Regions from separate parts of the Coprobacillus sp. genome, predicted to be linked through region 1. Evidence: riboswitches for the same ligand, from Rfam matches in the RefSeq annotation. Region 1 holds a riboswitch; each other region holds the start of a gene.

Region 1 (4,919 bases):
CATATCCATTTATTGCATTATATAATTCAGGAGCAGCACTTTTTAGAGCGACTGGGAATTCAAAAATTTCAATGGTTAATAGTGCTATTATGAATGTTATTAATATTGTTTTAAATGCGGTTTTTATTTATGGATTTCAATGGGGTGTTTTTGGAGCGGTTTTGGCAACTTTGATTGCACGTGCTATCGCATGTTGTGTCATCTTATATGTATTATCACATTCAGATAACGAACTTCGCATTGAAGATTTTAAACATTGGTCATTTGATAGAATTTATATTCGTAAGATTCTTTCTATAGGAGTACCATCTGGGTTAGAAAATGGTATGTTTCAATTTGGAAAAATTCTTGTCCAAAGTTTGATAGCGACGTTTGGGACCTATTCAATTGCAGCTAATGCAGTTTCAAATAATTTAGCTCAAATGCAGATTATCCCTGGTATGGCAATGGGATTAGCTATGGTGACTGTTGTAGGACAGTGTGCGGGAGCAAATCAATATGATCAAGCAAGATATTATATCAAAAAACTAATGAAAATTACTTATTTATCCATGTTTATCTTGATTGCTATTCTTTTAATGGCGACCCCATTGATTTTACCATTTTATTCTCTATCTAGAGAGACAACCGATTTAGCATACCAGTGTATTTTCTTACATGGACTCATAGCAATAACGATTTGGCCATTATCGTTTACATTCCCCAATGCCTTAAGGGCAGCGAATGATGCCAAATATACAATGATTGTTTCAGCACTTTCTATGTGGATCTTTCGATTCTGTTTGAGTTATGTATTAGGACAATATATGAATATGGGGTTATTGGGTGTTTGGATAGCTATGTTTGTTGATTGGGGTGTACGTTGCATTTTCTTTGTTTGGCGTTATCAAAGCGGAAAGTGGATGAATAGACAACTTGTATAAGAGTTGATATAATAAAGTGTAGGTGATGATATGAATTCAGGAATAATGGAAATTGATGTTCATGGTATGAATCAATTTCAAGCAAAAACAACTATAAATGCTGCCTTAAAAAAAGCGACTAGGGGGACATATATAATCAGAATTATTCATGGTTATCATAATGGAACAGTTTTACGTGATATGATTCGTAGAGAATATCGCAGTCATCCTAAGATTATGAGAGTAGAATTGTCAATGAATTCTGGTATTACTGAATTGATATTGCGGACATTAATATAAGGAGGATAAGAAATGGCTGTTTTAGATACAAGTATTCCAATTTTTAATTATTTTGAAGAAATCGCAAAGATTCCTCATGGTTCTTATAATGAGCAAAGGATTGCTGATTATATAGAATCTGTTGCGAGAGAGCATAATTTGCGCTGTTTTAGAGATGAAATGAATAATGTGATTGTTTATAAAGATGCAAGTCATGGTTATGAAAGTCATGTTCCACTCATGTTACAGGCTCACATAGATATGGTCAATGAGAAGAATAATGACTGCCAGCATGATTTTGAAAATGATCCACTTGATTTGTATATTGAAGATGGATTTTTACATGCCAATGGAACAACTTTAGGTGCTGATGATGGTTATGGGGTTTGTTACATGTTAGCAATTTTAACTGATGATTCTTTAAAGCATCCGCCTCTAGAATGTGTTTTTACAGTGCAAGAAGAGGTAGGATTATTTGGTGCATTTGGAGTAGATGAAACTCAATTATCTGCTAAAAGAATGATTGGTTTAGATAGTGAAACAGAAGGTGAGACATGTACATCATCTTCTGGTGGAAATGATTTGATGATTACGAAACAGATAACGGGTGAAGATAATGATTCTCCAGTATATGTTTTAGAAGTTAGAGGGCTCTTAGGTGGTCATTCTGGAGAGTGTATTGATAAAGGCAGAGGAAATGCTAATAAAATTGCTGCTAGAGTTTTATACCATTTCTTAAAAGAAGGTATGGACATTCGTTTAATCGATATAACTGGTGGATTAAAAAACAATGCAATTCCAAGAGAATGTACTGTGGCTTTTGCAAGTTCTAATCCTTTTAAATCACTTTATGAATTGGTTCAAGCCTATCAGAATGATATCTATAAAGAATTAGAAATGAGTGATCCAGGTGTTTCTATCACTATTCATGAAGAAGAATGTCCAGTGTGTATATGTTCACGAGATAGTGAGGCTATTATTTCAATTATGTATTTAGCACCTAATGGTATGATAGAAAAGTCACAAGTTATTGCTGGTTTAACAACAGTGTCATTAAATATGGGAGTTGTTCGTACTCATGATGATTGTGTGACTATAGATTATTCTATTCGTTCACCATTACAGAGTATTCGCGTAGAGCTGTCTTTACAATTAGAATTAATTGCCTCTTTATATAATGCTTATGTTAAGGTGTCAGGAGATTATCCGGGTTGGGATTACGATCCAAGTTCTCAATTAAGGAGTCAATTTCAAGCTTTTTATCAGCAATATACTGGTCTCAAATTAAAAGAGGTTGCAACTCATGGAGGATTGGAAACAGGTGTTTTGAAAGGGAAAATCCCTGAATTAGATATTGTAACAATGGGGCCAAATATGTCCGATATTCATACTCCAGATGAAAAATTAGAATTAGAATCTTTTCTCAAAACCTACCAATTGCTTGTTTCATTTATTGAAACTTTATAATTCAGACTATACAAATTTATTGAAAAATGTTACAATGTGCCCAGATATGTAAATAGCAAAACTATTGAAAAATAGTGACGCAAAGCTATAGGGTCTAATCTCATATGAGAATGACAGCCAGTTGCCAATCAACATTTGTATTGGAAAGGGTATATGAAATTATATCTGGTTTGCATATTGTTTTCATACATGGATATGTTATTATTCATTTCAAAGACGCTCATCCCTTTCAATCGTCTTGTATGAAAACGAAAGTAAGAGCAGCAATGCTTTTACTTTTTTATTTAAAAAATAAGAAAAAATCTTAGTCAAAGAGAGAAGGAAAATATATGAAATGTCAAATGAGTCAACGATGTGGGAGTTGTCAATATCTAGATATGGATTATTCCCAACAACTCATCAAAAAACAAAAATATTGTCAGAAATTATTTCAAAAATTTCCTGTTCAAGTACATTCTGTTATAGGTATGCAAAATCCATTTGAATATCGTAATAAAGTTATTATTGCTTTTAATCAAAGATATGAATATGGTTTGTATGAAGAAGGTTCGCATCGGATTGTTCCAATTCAACAATGTATGTTACATGATCAGGAAACACATCATATTTTATTAAAAATACAATCTTTGTTAAAAAAATATAGAACTTCAATTTATGATCACCAAAGACATAAGGGGTTTTTAAAACATGTATTAATTAGAAGGGCAGTTCAAACAAATCAAACTTTAGTAGCTTTGGTGGTTACTGAGCCAATGTTTAAAGGCTCTAAGAATTTTTGCAGTGAATTGGTGAAAACTTGTCCAAGTGTTAAAACAGTTGTGTTAAATGTCAACAAACGACAAACGAGTATTGTTTTATCTCAACAAGAAAAAGTTCTATATGGAAAAGGTTTTATTGTTGATGAATTGTGTGGTTTAACTTTTAAGATATCTGCTCAATCTTTTTATCAGATTAATCATGAACAGTGTACAAGACTTTATCAAAAGGTTAGCGATTTGTTAGAGGTGAAAGAAAATCAAACTGTTTTAGATACCTATTGTGGAATTGGAACAATTGGAATGATGATTGCCAGTCGAGTGAGTCAGGTGATTGGTGTGGAACTGAATCAAGAAGCCTATAAGGATGCTGTGAATAATGCAAAAATGAATAAGATTAATAATATTCATTTTTATAATCAGGATGCTACTGAATTTATGAAAGATATGGCAAATCAACGTACTCAAATTGATTGTGTGATTATGGATCCGCCTCGAGCGGGAAGTACAAAAGAATTTGTTCAAGCCATTCATATTCTGCAACCTCAGCAAGTTATTTATGTTTCATGTGATCCAGTTACTCAGGCTAGAGATTTACAATGGTTTTGGGATATTGGATATCAAACTCAAGATATTTATCCGTTTGATATGTTTCCACAAACACAAGCAATTGAAACAGTTATATGCCTAACAAAAGGTATGAATCAAAAATAATGTTATTTAACCTTTTCAATTGAATATATTGTTTTGAAGACCTAAAAATAGGTCTTTTCATATATGTTTATATAAAAGCTGACAGAATAAAACCTAAATAAATAGAGGATATGAAAAGCAGAAAGTGAAAATATAGTTACAATTATGGAAATAATTATTCACTTTCTTGTGAAGAATGTTTATGTTATACTAATAGTAGAGTTTGTATACTCATCATAAAAGAGGTGGTTAGAATGAGGCACTGTAGTGTAATTTCTGGAATAGTTACAGATATTTAATATAATTATAGGAGGATTTTATGGCTATTCCAGAAATGAAAGTATATCCCCGTTCAGGAGATAAAGAAACAATATATTTACAGAATGTTATTACTCATCCTAACATTAGAGTTGGGGATTATACAATATATAATGATTTTGTTAATGATCCTAGATTATTTGAAAAAAATAATGTTTTATATCATTATCCCATTAATCATGATACTCTTGTTATTGGCAAGTTCTGTTCTATCGCATGTGGGGCAAAGTTTTTATTAAATAGTGCCAATCATACAATGTCATCATTATCAACATATCCTTTTCCCTTGTTTTTTGAAGAATGGAATTTAAATATCAAAGATGTTTCAACATCATGGGATCATAAAGGTGATATTGTTATTGGAAATGATGTTTGGATAGGATTTGAAGCTATTATTTTAGCAGGCGTGACTATTGGGGATGGGGCGATAATTGGTTCACGTGCAGTTGTAACAAAAGATGTTCCGCCTTACTGTATTGTAGGTGGAGTTCCTGCTAAAGTCATT
Region 2 (4,919 bases), on a different contig from region 1:
TGTTGCTGCTATGACAATTATGATCTATACTCAATTTCTCTTTACAACATTATATATTGGTTTTTCAATGGGTGTTGCACCTATTATTAGTTTCCAATATGGTGCTCAAAACTATAAATCACTTAAGAAAATATATAAAATATGTCTGACTTTTATTGGCATCAGTTCTTTGTGTATCTTTTTAGCTTCGCTATTTTCTAGATCTCAATTGATTCAACTTTTCACATCTTCAGATACATATGTTTATCAGATTGCATATTCAGGATTTACTATCTTTTTATTTCATTTTCTATTTATTGGTATGAACATCTTTACATCAGCAACCTTTACTGCCTTATCTAATGGGAAAGTATCTGCCTTCATTTCTTTCCTAAGAACATTTGGTTTTATTATGATTGGTTTACTTTTTTTACCAACATATTTCGGAGTGACTGCTGTATGGTTAACTGTTCCTATTGCCGAATGTCTTACTTCTTTAATATCTTTACTACTTATTTTCATATATCGCAAACAATATCATTATCTTTAATATGACAAAGACTATTTATTCATGAAGAATAGTCTTTTTTTAATTTATGCGACAAAGTATTTATCTTTTTATATTCAGAATTTATATATAGATTGTTCAATCATTTTCGTGTCAATAAAAAAATCATAATTTCAAGAAACAAAAGAAAGTCATTGTTATAAATTTATCTTTATTTTATATCTACATTTTTATTATAGTTTTGACTTCTTCTCATTTTTATAGATATGATTTAATGATAATCAAACAAAAATAGATGTTTTTTGAACATCTATCTTTTACTAATGATTTTTAGTTTTTGTATAATAACCTAGAACAAATAGTGAAGATATAAGAGAAATCAAGTAAAATATAAATAAAGTGGAATCCTCTGTTCGTACAGTGTCTTTATCCTCCAAATGACTGGAATTATCATTTGATTTCATTGGTTTATAAATTGCTTTTATAGTCATATCTTTAACAACATTTTGATAATTATCATCCCATTTTACAAATTCATACCCTTCCACATACGGTACCAATGGCGGTGTAGCTGCTTCTCCATGTCTCACATTTTCAGTTTTCAATATATGATTATTCATATCTACAAATGTAACAGTGTGAAAATTTTGTGTACTTTCCATTTCTTCTTCATACGCTATTGCATAAGTAGAAAAACGATCTGTCTGAAAACTTATCATATCATTTTGAATGGTTACAGGAAGCAATTCAGCGTTTCCATTATGCACACGAATGATATGAAATTTTCTTTGATTACTCAATAAATTCTGTTGAATTTTAACTGTCCATTCTGTATTATTTGGCAACACAGAAACATTTCCTAAAATATCACTTCCAGTTTTCAAGACTACACTTAAATCAAGGTACTGAGTAATCTTAATCTGACTTTTATTTTGTAAAGAAAGATTATCCAAAAGTATTTCTATTTTATCAATTGTAACTTGATCAATAGAATTTTTATCTATCATTTTTGCTGTTGGTTCTATAGTTATCGGTTTTCCATGAGTTAATGCCTGTTCAATAGCATTGATTGTATCTGAACTCATTGCACCTTCTGGTACATTAGAGTCAATAACAGAGTTTAATAGTTCTTTTAAGACTTCTAATGATTTTTGATCCACTGTTACTTGTGTGCTGTCAAGTGATTCATCTATTGCTGGTAGACTTGATATGATAATGGGCTTCACCACTGTTACATTGCAAGTTGCTGATTGACCAGCTGAAGATGCTGTAATGACAGCATTACCTTCTTTTAACCCTTGAACAACTCCTTGTTCATTAATTTCTGCAATTGATGAATCAGAAGTAATCCACATTATTTTTGAAGTGGCTTGTGATGGACTTATAGTTGCAAGGAGTTGAAATTCCTTTCCATTTTCTAATAAGAGTTTACTTTTATTTAAAGTTATCTTTTCTGCTTGAATTTCTTTTTTAAACTTCGCTCCTTTATACAAAAAGGATGGCAACTGAGTATTGTTACTCATTATCTGTTCAAACTCAATAATAGAATTTTTTTGATCATAGTTAAATAATAAACATGTAGAGTACGTATATACATACAATTGATGATTATATTTTACAGAACCATCACTATGAATGATATGATAAGAATCAAGATGATTATCTGATACAGTCATATCCTGAATAGTCACTTTTCCATTTTTATCAATAACGATACTATTATCTTTTGAATCAACGTATGTCCCTGCAAAAAGAGAACGATCAAAAGAACTTCCACTCTTTTCTCCAAAATCAATATTTGCATTATTATTTAACCCAGCACTTTGGATTGAAAGATAACTATAAGAATCTCTAGATTGATTCAATACAGAAGCAGGTATCTTTGTACATTTGTTAGAATCCAATTCCACACTATAAACTCCCCAGTCATTTTGAAAACTCACATGAATATCAGAAGCATCAAGCTGCTGATTATTTTCTACAAAAGAATCTATTTTTAAATAGACATCTTGTGAATCATTTTCTAAAGTGATGTATGTTTTATCAAATCCGCCAAATTGAAGGGGTGTTGGTGAATAAGGAGTCCAATCATTTCCATTATAACTTATTGAAAAAGTCAGTGCATGATTGAAACCAGTCTCAGCATGTCCCACTATCCCTAAAGACAACATCAAAACAAATACTGCAAAAACACAAAACACCTTTCTTAATTCTTTCATTACATTCTCTCCCTTTGTCATAATATAAAAACGCAAACTATTTCCACACGAAAAATAGAATGCGTAATTGACTACAGGTATATCAACATTATCATATTGGCAACTGGCTATCCTACTTCAACAAGCTTAGACCCTATAGTTTTGCGTACTCCATTTTTCAATGGGCTTGCTATTTACATATTTATTATATGCACATATATACAACAACGTCAATAAAATAATCCATTATTAAAATATTATGTTTAAATACCTTTATTCAAATTCGTTTGTTCTTGCTACTTCTCTAATCCATGAAGCAGATTTCTTTTCTTTACGTTTATATCCATCATCTAAACAGACTCTAACAAATCCATAACGATTCTTAAAAGCATTACACCAAGACCAGTTATCAATAGCTCCCCAATAATGGTATCCTAAACAGTTGGCTCCATCTTCAATTGATTTAGCAATCCATTCCAAATGATCTCTCACAAACTCAATTCGATAATCATCTTGAATTGTTCCACTATCATCCATGAACTTCTCTTCACCTTCAACACCCATACCATTTTCAGAAATAAAGAATGGCAAATCAGGACATTCCGTTTTGATTTTCATTCCAAAATCATAAATTCCTTTTGGATAAATTTCCCAGCCACGATGAACATTCATTTTTCTTTCTGGCCAGATATAAGGTTTTGCAATACATGGTAAACCATTTTCATCAAATTTTGAATCTGGTGCCTGGACTCTTGTTGGCTGATAATAGTTAAACCCTAACCAGTCGACCTTTCCTTGTGCTAAAATCGCTTCATCACCAGGACGTCTATCAATTTCTACTTTCCAGTCATTTTCAACAGTATCCAATACATCTTGAGGCAAATGTCCATGCGCCACAACATCTAACCACCAGCGATTATGCAATCCATCAGTCATACGGACTGCTTCTAAATCTTCTGGTGATGGATTTTCTTTTGTATAAGGAGGTGCAAAACAATTAATCATACCAATCTTGGCACCTTCAATTAATTTTCCTTCTTCTTGAAGTTTTCTAAAATTCATCACTGCTAAACAATGGGCCAATGTAATTCCATATTGAACATTGATAGATTGTTTGAAGTCATGTAAATATGGGTACCAAGCTCCATGTAAGAATTGTTGTTCTGGTTCTACAATTGGTTCATTGAAAGTAAACCAGTATTTCACTTTCATACCAAACTCTTCCATTGCCTTTTTGACAAAGTTTGCATATGCTTCTACTACTTCCCTATTTTGCCAGCCACCACGCTTAATTAAGTACTCTGGCATATCAAAGTGATACATATTCATATAAATATCAATCCCATTTTCATTCGCACAATCAATTAATTTATGATACCATGCAGCTCCTTCTGGATTAATATTGCCATCTTGATCTAATAATCTTGTCCATTGCATAGATGTTCTAAATGATTTAAAATTCAAACTTTTTAATAACTTAATATCCTCTTCATATTTATGATACATATCATTTCCAACATATGAACCGACATTATTATGGAAGGCATTGATTTCCTGATCAGAATACATATCCCAATATGAACGAAGTCTTCCACCAACGTTCCATGATCCTTCAGTTTGTGGTCCAGACATTGCTGCACCAAAGAAAAAATCTTTAGGTAATTTTATTGTCATTGTTATTCCTCCTTAATTTACACCCCTATTATATTTGAAAATGATATAAGGGTAAACAAATATTGAATTGTTTCAAAATAATTTCATAAACATTTCATAAAATCTTACTTTTATGAAACTTCGTTTCATGATATACTAATACTGGTGATAAAAATGAGCATAATGACACAGTTAGAATTTGAATTAGAGTTTTCCGAATCTGAAAAAGAGATTGCAAAATATATTTTAAATCATGGTGAAGCTGTTTTAAGTATGTCCGTTAAAGAACTTGCTAAACATACTTATACATCTCCAGCAACAATAGTAAGACTATGCAAAAAAATTGGTCTAGAAGGATACAATGACTTTAAAATCAAATATTCTGCTGAACTTCAATATGATTTACAACACACTGATCGTATAGATGTCAATTTCCCATTTCAAAAAGATGACTCACATCCTTTGATTTGTCATAAGCTGGCTTCACTTTCGCAAGAAGTCATTGCTGATACAGTTAAACTTATTGATTTTAATCAGCTTCATCAAATTGTTGATTTAATATATCACTATCCAACAATTGA
Region 3 (4,919 bases), on a different contig from region 1:
TGATACACAATGGAGTTTGGATGGTGTTTCTCCATATTTAGAAAAGTTAGAAGAAATATACAATACTTTAACAAGTGGTCATTATCAGCTTCATCTAGAAACTGAGGATGAATATAATAAAAGTATTCAGCAGAAGAATGATTTAATGCTTTTTAATGACAATTTGAATAGTGATCTTAAATTTGAAAATTTTGTTGTGGGAAATAGTAATAGAATTGCTCAAAATGCATCATTAGCCGTTGCTATGAAACCTGGTATTTCTTATAGTCCATTATTTATTCACAGTAATTCAGGACTAGGAAAGACTCATTTATTAAATGCTATTGGAAATTATGCAAAAAGCAAAGATCCATTTACTAAGGTTTTATTCACTACAAGTGAAAATTTTGTAAATGAGTATATTCAGTCATTATCTAATCATACAATTGATGAGTTTAATTACAAATATAGACATATTGATATCCTATTAATAGATGATATTCAATTTATGGCTACAAAAGAATCATCTAGTGAAATTTTCTTTAATATTTTCAATAGTCTCATTAGTAATAAAAAGCAAATTGTGATAACTTCAGATAAACCTCCTCGTGATTTAAGAGGAATGGAAAGCCGTCTTGTTAGCCGATTTGCATCTGGTTTAACAGTAAGTATTGATACTCCAGAGTTTGAAACATCAAAAGCTATCTTAAGAAAAAAGATTGAAATAGAAAATGTTGATTATCCAATTACTGAAGAAGTTTTAGATTTTATTGCCAGTCATTTTAATACAGATGTTAGAGAATTAGAAGGAAGTTTAAAGCGTTTGCTTTTCTATAAATTAATATGTGAAGAGAAGCGTGATTGTATTGATCTTAATTTTGCTTTAGAAGCATTTAGTGATACATATAAAAACCAACCAATACAAAAGAAAGAATTAACTGTTTCAAATATAAAAAAATGTGTTGCTGATTATTATAATTTAACTGTATCTCAAATTAATTCAAAATCACGGACATCTAATATTATAGTTGCTCGTCATATTTCAATGTATCTCGTTAGAGAATTAATTAAAGATATATCATTTATACAAATTGGTCATGAGTTTGGTGGTCGTGATCATTCAACAGTTATGAAAGCTTGCGATAAAGTTCAAAAGAAACTTGAAAAAGATTTAAACTATCGACAAGCTATTGATGACATAAAAAATAAGCTTGTGTAAAAGTTATGCACAGTTATCCACAACTTATTCACACATAAAAATTAAAAAAAGAATGATAAAATCATTACTTTTATAAGTTATTCATATTGTGCACAACATTATTATTATGATATTATTTAAATAATAGTAAATAAAAGGAGAAAAATGATGAATTTTAAGATTAAAAGATTAGCATTATTAAATGCTTTAGCAAAAGTATCTAGAGCTGTCTCAATGAAAAGTCCTTTACCAGTCTTAACAGGTATTAAATTTGATTTAAAAGATAATGAATTAATTTTAACTGGTAGTGATAGTGATATTACAATACAAACAAGTATTAAAGAAAATATTGAAATTATTCAAACTGGTTCTGTTGTTTTATCCTCTCGTTATATATTAGAGATTATTAAAAAAATTGATTCTGAATTTGTACATATCTATATTGTTGATGGAACATTAACAAGAATTAAAGGAGCTAATTCTAAATTTGATTTAAATGGAACTTCTTATATTGATTATCCAAGAATTGATTTAAATAAGTCTGGTGTTCATTTACAAATGAAATCTACAGATCTAAAAGAAGCCATTGAACAAACATCATTTGCAACGAGTGAAAAAGAGACACGACCTGTTTTAACTGGTGTTAATTTTAAAGCCAAAGATCATGTTTTAGAATGTATTGCTACTGATAGTTATCGTTTAGCCAAACGTATTTTAACAATTGATTCTGATGTTTCATTTAATATTATTATTCCTAAGAAAAGTTTAATTGAAATTAGTCGTATTATTGAAAAAGATGAATTTATTGATTTATATGTCTCTGATCGTAAAGTTTTATTTATTTTTGATTCCGTTTTAATTCAAACAAGATTAATTGATGGTTCTTATCCTGATACAAGTCGATTAATTCCTCATGAACATAATTATTCAATGTCAGTTGACAGTGTCAGTCTTCTTAATTCCATTGATAGAGCATCTTTATTATCAAATGAACAGACAAACATTATCAAATTATCTATGAGTGAGGATAATGTTATGCTTTCTTCTTATTCTCAAGAAATTGGATCTGTTGAAGAAAATTTATCGAAAGCTTTTTATAAAGGTGACGATTTGAGTATATCATTTAGTGCAAAATACTTAAATGATGCTATTAAAAGTATTAATGGAGAAAAAGTAAAAGTTTTATTTACTGGAGAGATGAAACCTTTTATTATTATGGATTTCGAAAAGGATGATATTATTCAATTGGTATTGCCAGTAAGAACATATTAATTTAAAAAGTATGATTTAGTCATACTTTTTCTTTATTTGTCGAATTCATTTTCTTGAATATATTAAAGTTTATGATATAATAACGGTGTTATATAAATAAGCAAAACTATTGAAAGATAGTGACGCAAAGCTATAGGGCCTCTTTAACGTGGCAGCCAGTTGCACAAATGTACAAAAGCAGGCTGTTTTGTCTGTTTTTTTTATTTCATGAAAGGAGAGAATATGAGTAAAAATAAAACTTTTATTAAAATAGTAGTTATATTTTCTTTAATTATTATCTTATTTGGCTCGTTCTTTCATTTCGTTCAGCAAATTAGTGATATGAACACTCAAAAAATATTAAATCATTTAGAAGATGTTGGTAAGGAAACTGCCAATATTTATAACTTAAAATTCAAATCTTTACAAAATGTCATTGTTAGTACAGCTGAAATTCTTGGAAAAGTGGATCATTCAGATGATGAAATTGGTAATATACTCGATACAGTTGCTCAAGGCCAGGAATTATTTCAGCGTGTTTGGTATATTGATAAAAATAAAACATTGCATAATTATAAAAAGGATATCATTTTAGAGGATCATAGTTTATATATAGATGAAATTTTTAAAGGTCATTCTGGTTTTACAAATCCATTTACTTCTTTATATGATAACAAGAGTGTGGTTGTTGTTGTTTATACACCTATTTATAAGAATAATGAGATTATTGGTGGTTTAGCTGGGATTGTTGAAGTTAACAATGAAACACAAGATTATATTTATAATGATGTATTTAATAATGAGGCATATGTTTTTGCAACATCTGCAGATGGTCAAATTATTTCTAAAATTAAGAATAACAATACTTTATATTTTGGTGATAATTATTTTAATTTTTTAAATAATAATGTTTATTTTATGGATAGTAATTATGATGATATTGTAAATAATATTCAGAAAAATAAATCTGGTTTTGCTTCCTATCGTTATAAAAATGATGAAAGAATGATTTATTATACGCCTGTTAAAATTAATAACTGGTATATTTTCAATGTTATTTCTAATGATATTATTGATGATTTAAATGATCAAATGAATGGTGAAACAATAAAATTAATATTAGAGATTATCTTTGTTTTTGTTGTTATGTTGTTTATCTTAATCCGTTATTTTATTAAGATTAATAAAATGAATGAAGAAGCAAACAATCAATTAAGAACAAGTAATAAAAAAATTGAAATGATTTTAAAGCAGACAAGTGATCGTATTTTTGAGTATGATATAGATAATGATAGTTTAATACTTGATGCCTGGAATGATTATCCAAAGATTATTTTAAATAGTTTCTTAAGTAATCTGCATAATTATAATTTTGTTTCAAAAGAACATGAAAAATTATTAAAAGAGAAATTTCATGAGATTATAAATAATAAAGATAAGATAGTATTTGATGCTAAATTACCATATATTAGTAGAGATGATGAGACATGGTTCCATGTTTCAATGATTTATGTTAATCAAAATAAGCGATTAATTGGAACTTTAAGAAACAGTACAACAGAAATGAATGAATATAACTTGTTGTTGCAAGATCAAATGTTTAAAAATTCTGTTTATTCAAATGCTTTATTTATGTTTGCAGTCAATTTAAAAAGTCAAAAAGTTGTTATTTATCAGGAAAATGGTATATATCACAATGTTATTGATGTACAATATGAAAATAGTTTCTTAAAATCTTTTGTAGAAGAGGCAGCTGAGAAAGATAGAGAACGTGTAGCTAAGTTCTTTAGTCATGAAAATATTCAAAATATTTATCATCATAATGGCAAAAGAACTATAGAGTTTAGAACATGGAAAGCTGATAAAAATAGGTATGAATGGGTAAAATTCAGAATACAATTTGAAAGACAAAGTAGTAATAATGAGTTACTTATGATTGCATATAGTAATGATATTAATGATGAAAAGAGTAAACAATTAGAGTATGAATATAAAGCACAGAGAGATGGATTAACTGGATTATATAATCGTCAGACATTTAATCAATTTGTAGATGATTATTTAAAAGAGAAAAAATCAATGAGTGATTACTGTGCTTATATGATTGTTGATTTAGATAATTTTAAGTCTATTAATGATTCATTAGGACATAGTACTGGTGATGAAGTTATTCAAAAAGTTGCAACTTTGTTAGAGTCTATCTGTTTTAATTCAGGATATGTTGGTCGTTTTGGTGGTGATGAATTTGTTATTTTCCTATATGCTCAAGAGTCTTATGCTGAAATTGAAAATAAAGCACGTAAGATTATTAAGAGTATTGAAGGAATAAAAATGGAGTGTATTCATGATATTACTGCATCTATAGGAATTACATTTATTACAGATGAAAAACATCATCGTGTCTTATTTGATAAATCTGATCAAGCTTTATATGTATCGAAAAAGAGTGGAAAGTGCAGATATTATGTTTATGTGAATGAAAAATAGAGAA

What was found. A riboswitch is a leader RNA that binds a small molecule or an ion and turns the genes downstream of it on or off. The one in region 1 is predicted to bind cyclic di-GMP.
Region 2: another riboswitch for cyclic di-GMP. It lies ahead of AC5M21_RS06250 (Ig-like domain-containing protein); the one in region 1 lies ahead of rlmD (23S rRNA (uracil(1939)-C(5))-methyltransferase RlmD).
Region 3: another riboswitch for cyclic di-GMP. It lies ahead of AC5M21_RS05480 (sensor domain-containing diguanylate cyclase); the one in region 1 lies ahead of rlmD (23S rRNA (uracil(1939)-C(5))-methyltransferase RlmD).

Annotation. Positions count from the first base shown of each region.
Region 1 covers NZ_CFJNYH010000002.1:20,152-25,070, forward strand. The annotation lists gene AC5M21_RS01045 (MATE family efflux transporter) at 1-923, shown strand, start outside; gene AC5M21_RS01050 (Smr/MutS family protein) at 954-1,202, shown strand; gene pepD (beta-Ala-His dipeptidase) at 1,215-2,648, shown strand; cyclic di-GMP riboswitch class I at 2,693-2,777, shown strand; gene rlmD (23S rRNA (uracil(1939)-C(5))-methyltransferase RlmD) at 2,978-4,117, shown strand; gene AC5M21_RS01065 (CatB-related O-acetyltransferase) at 4,416-4,919, shown strand, end outside.
Region 2 covers NZ_CFJNYH010000013.1:40,436-45,354, forward strand. The annotation lists gene AC5M21_RS06245 (MATE family efflux transporter) at 1-529, shown strand, start outside; gene AC5M21_RS06250 (Ig-like domain-containing protein) at 808-2,706, opposite strand; cyclic di-GMP riboswitch class I at 2,802-2,887, opposite strand; gene AC5M21_RS06255 (glycoside hydrolase family 1 protein) at 2,959-4,359, opposite strand; gene AC5M21_RS06260 (MurR/RpiR family transcriptional regulator) at 4,513-4,919, shown strand, end outside.
Region 3 covers NZ_CFJNYH010000010.1:68,326-73,244, reverse strand. The annotation lists gene dnaA (chromosomal replication initiator protein DnaA) at 1-1,198, shown strand, start outside; gene dnaN (DNA polymerase III subunit beta) at 1,346-2,449, shown strand; cyclic di-GMP riboswitch class I at 2,539-2,616, shown strand; gene AC5M21_RS05480 (sensor domain-containing diguanylate cyclase) at 2,672-4,915, shown strand.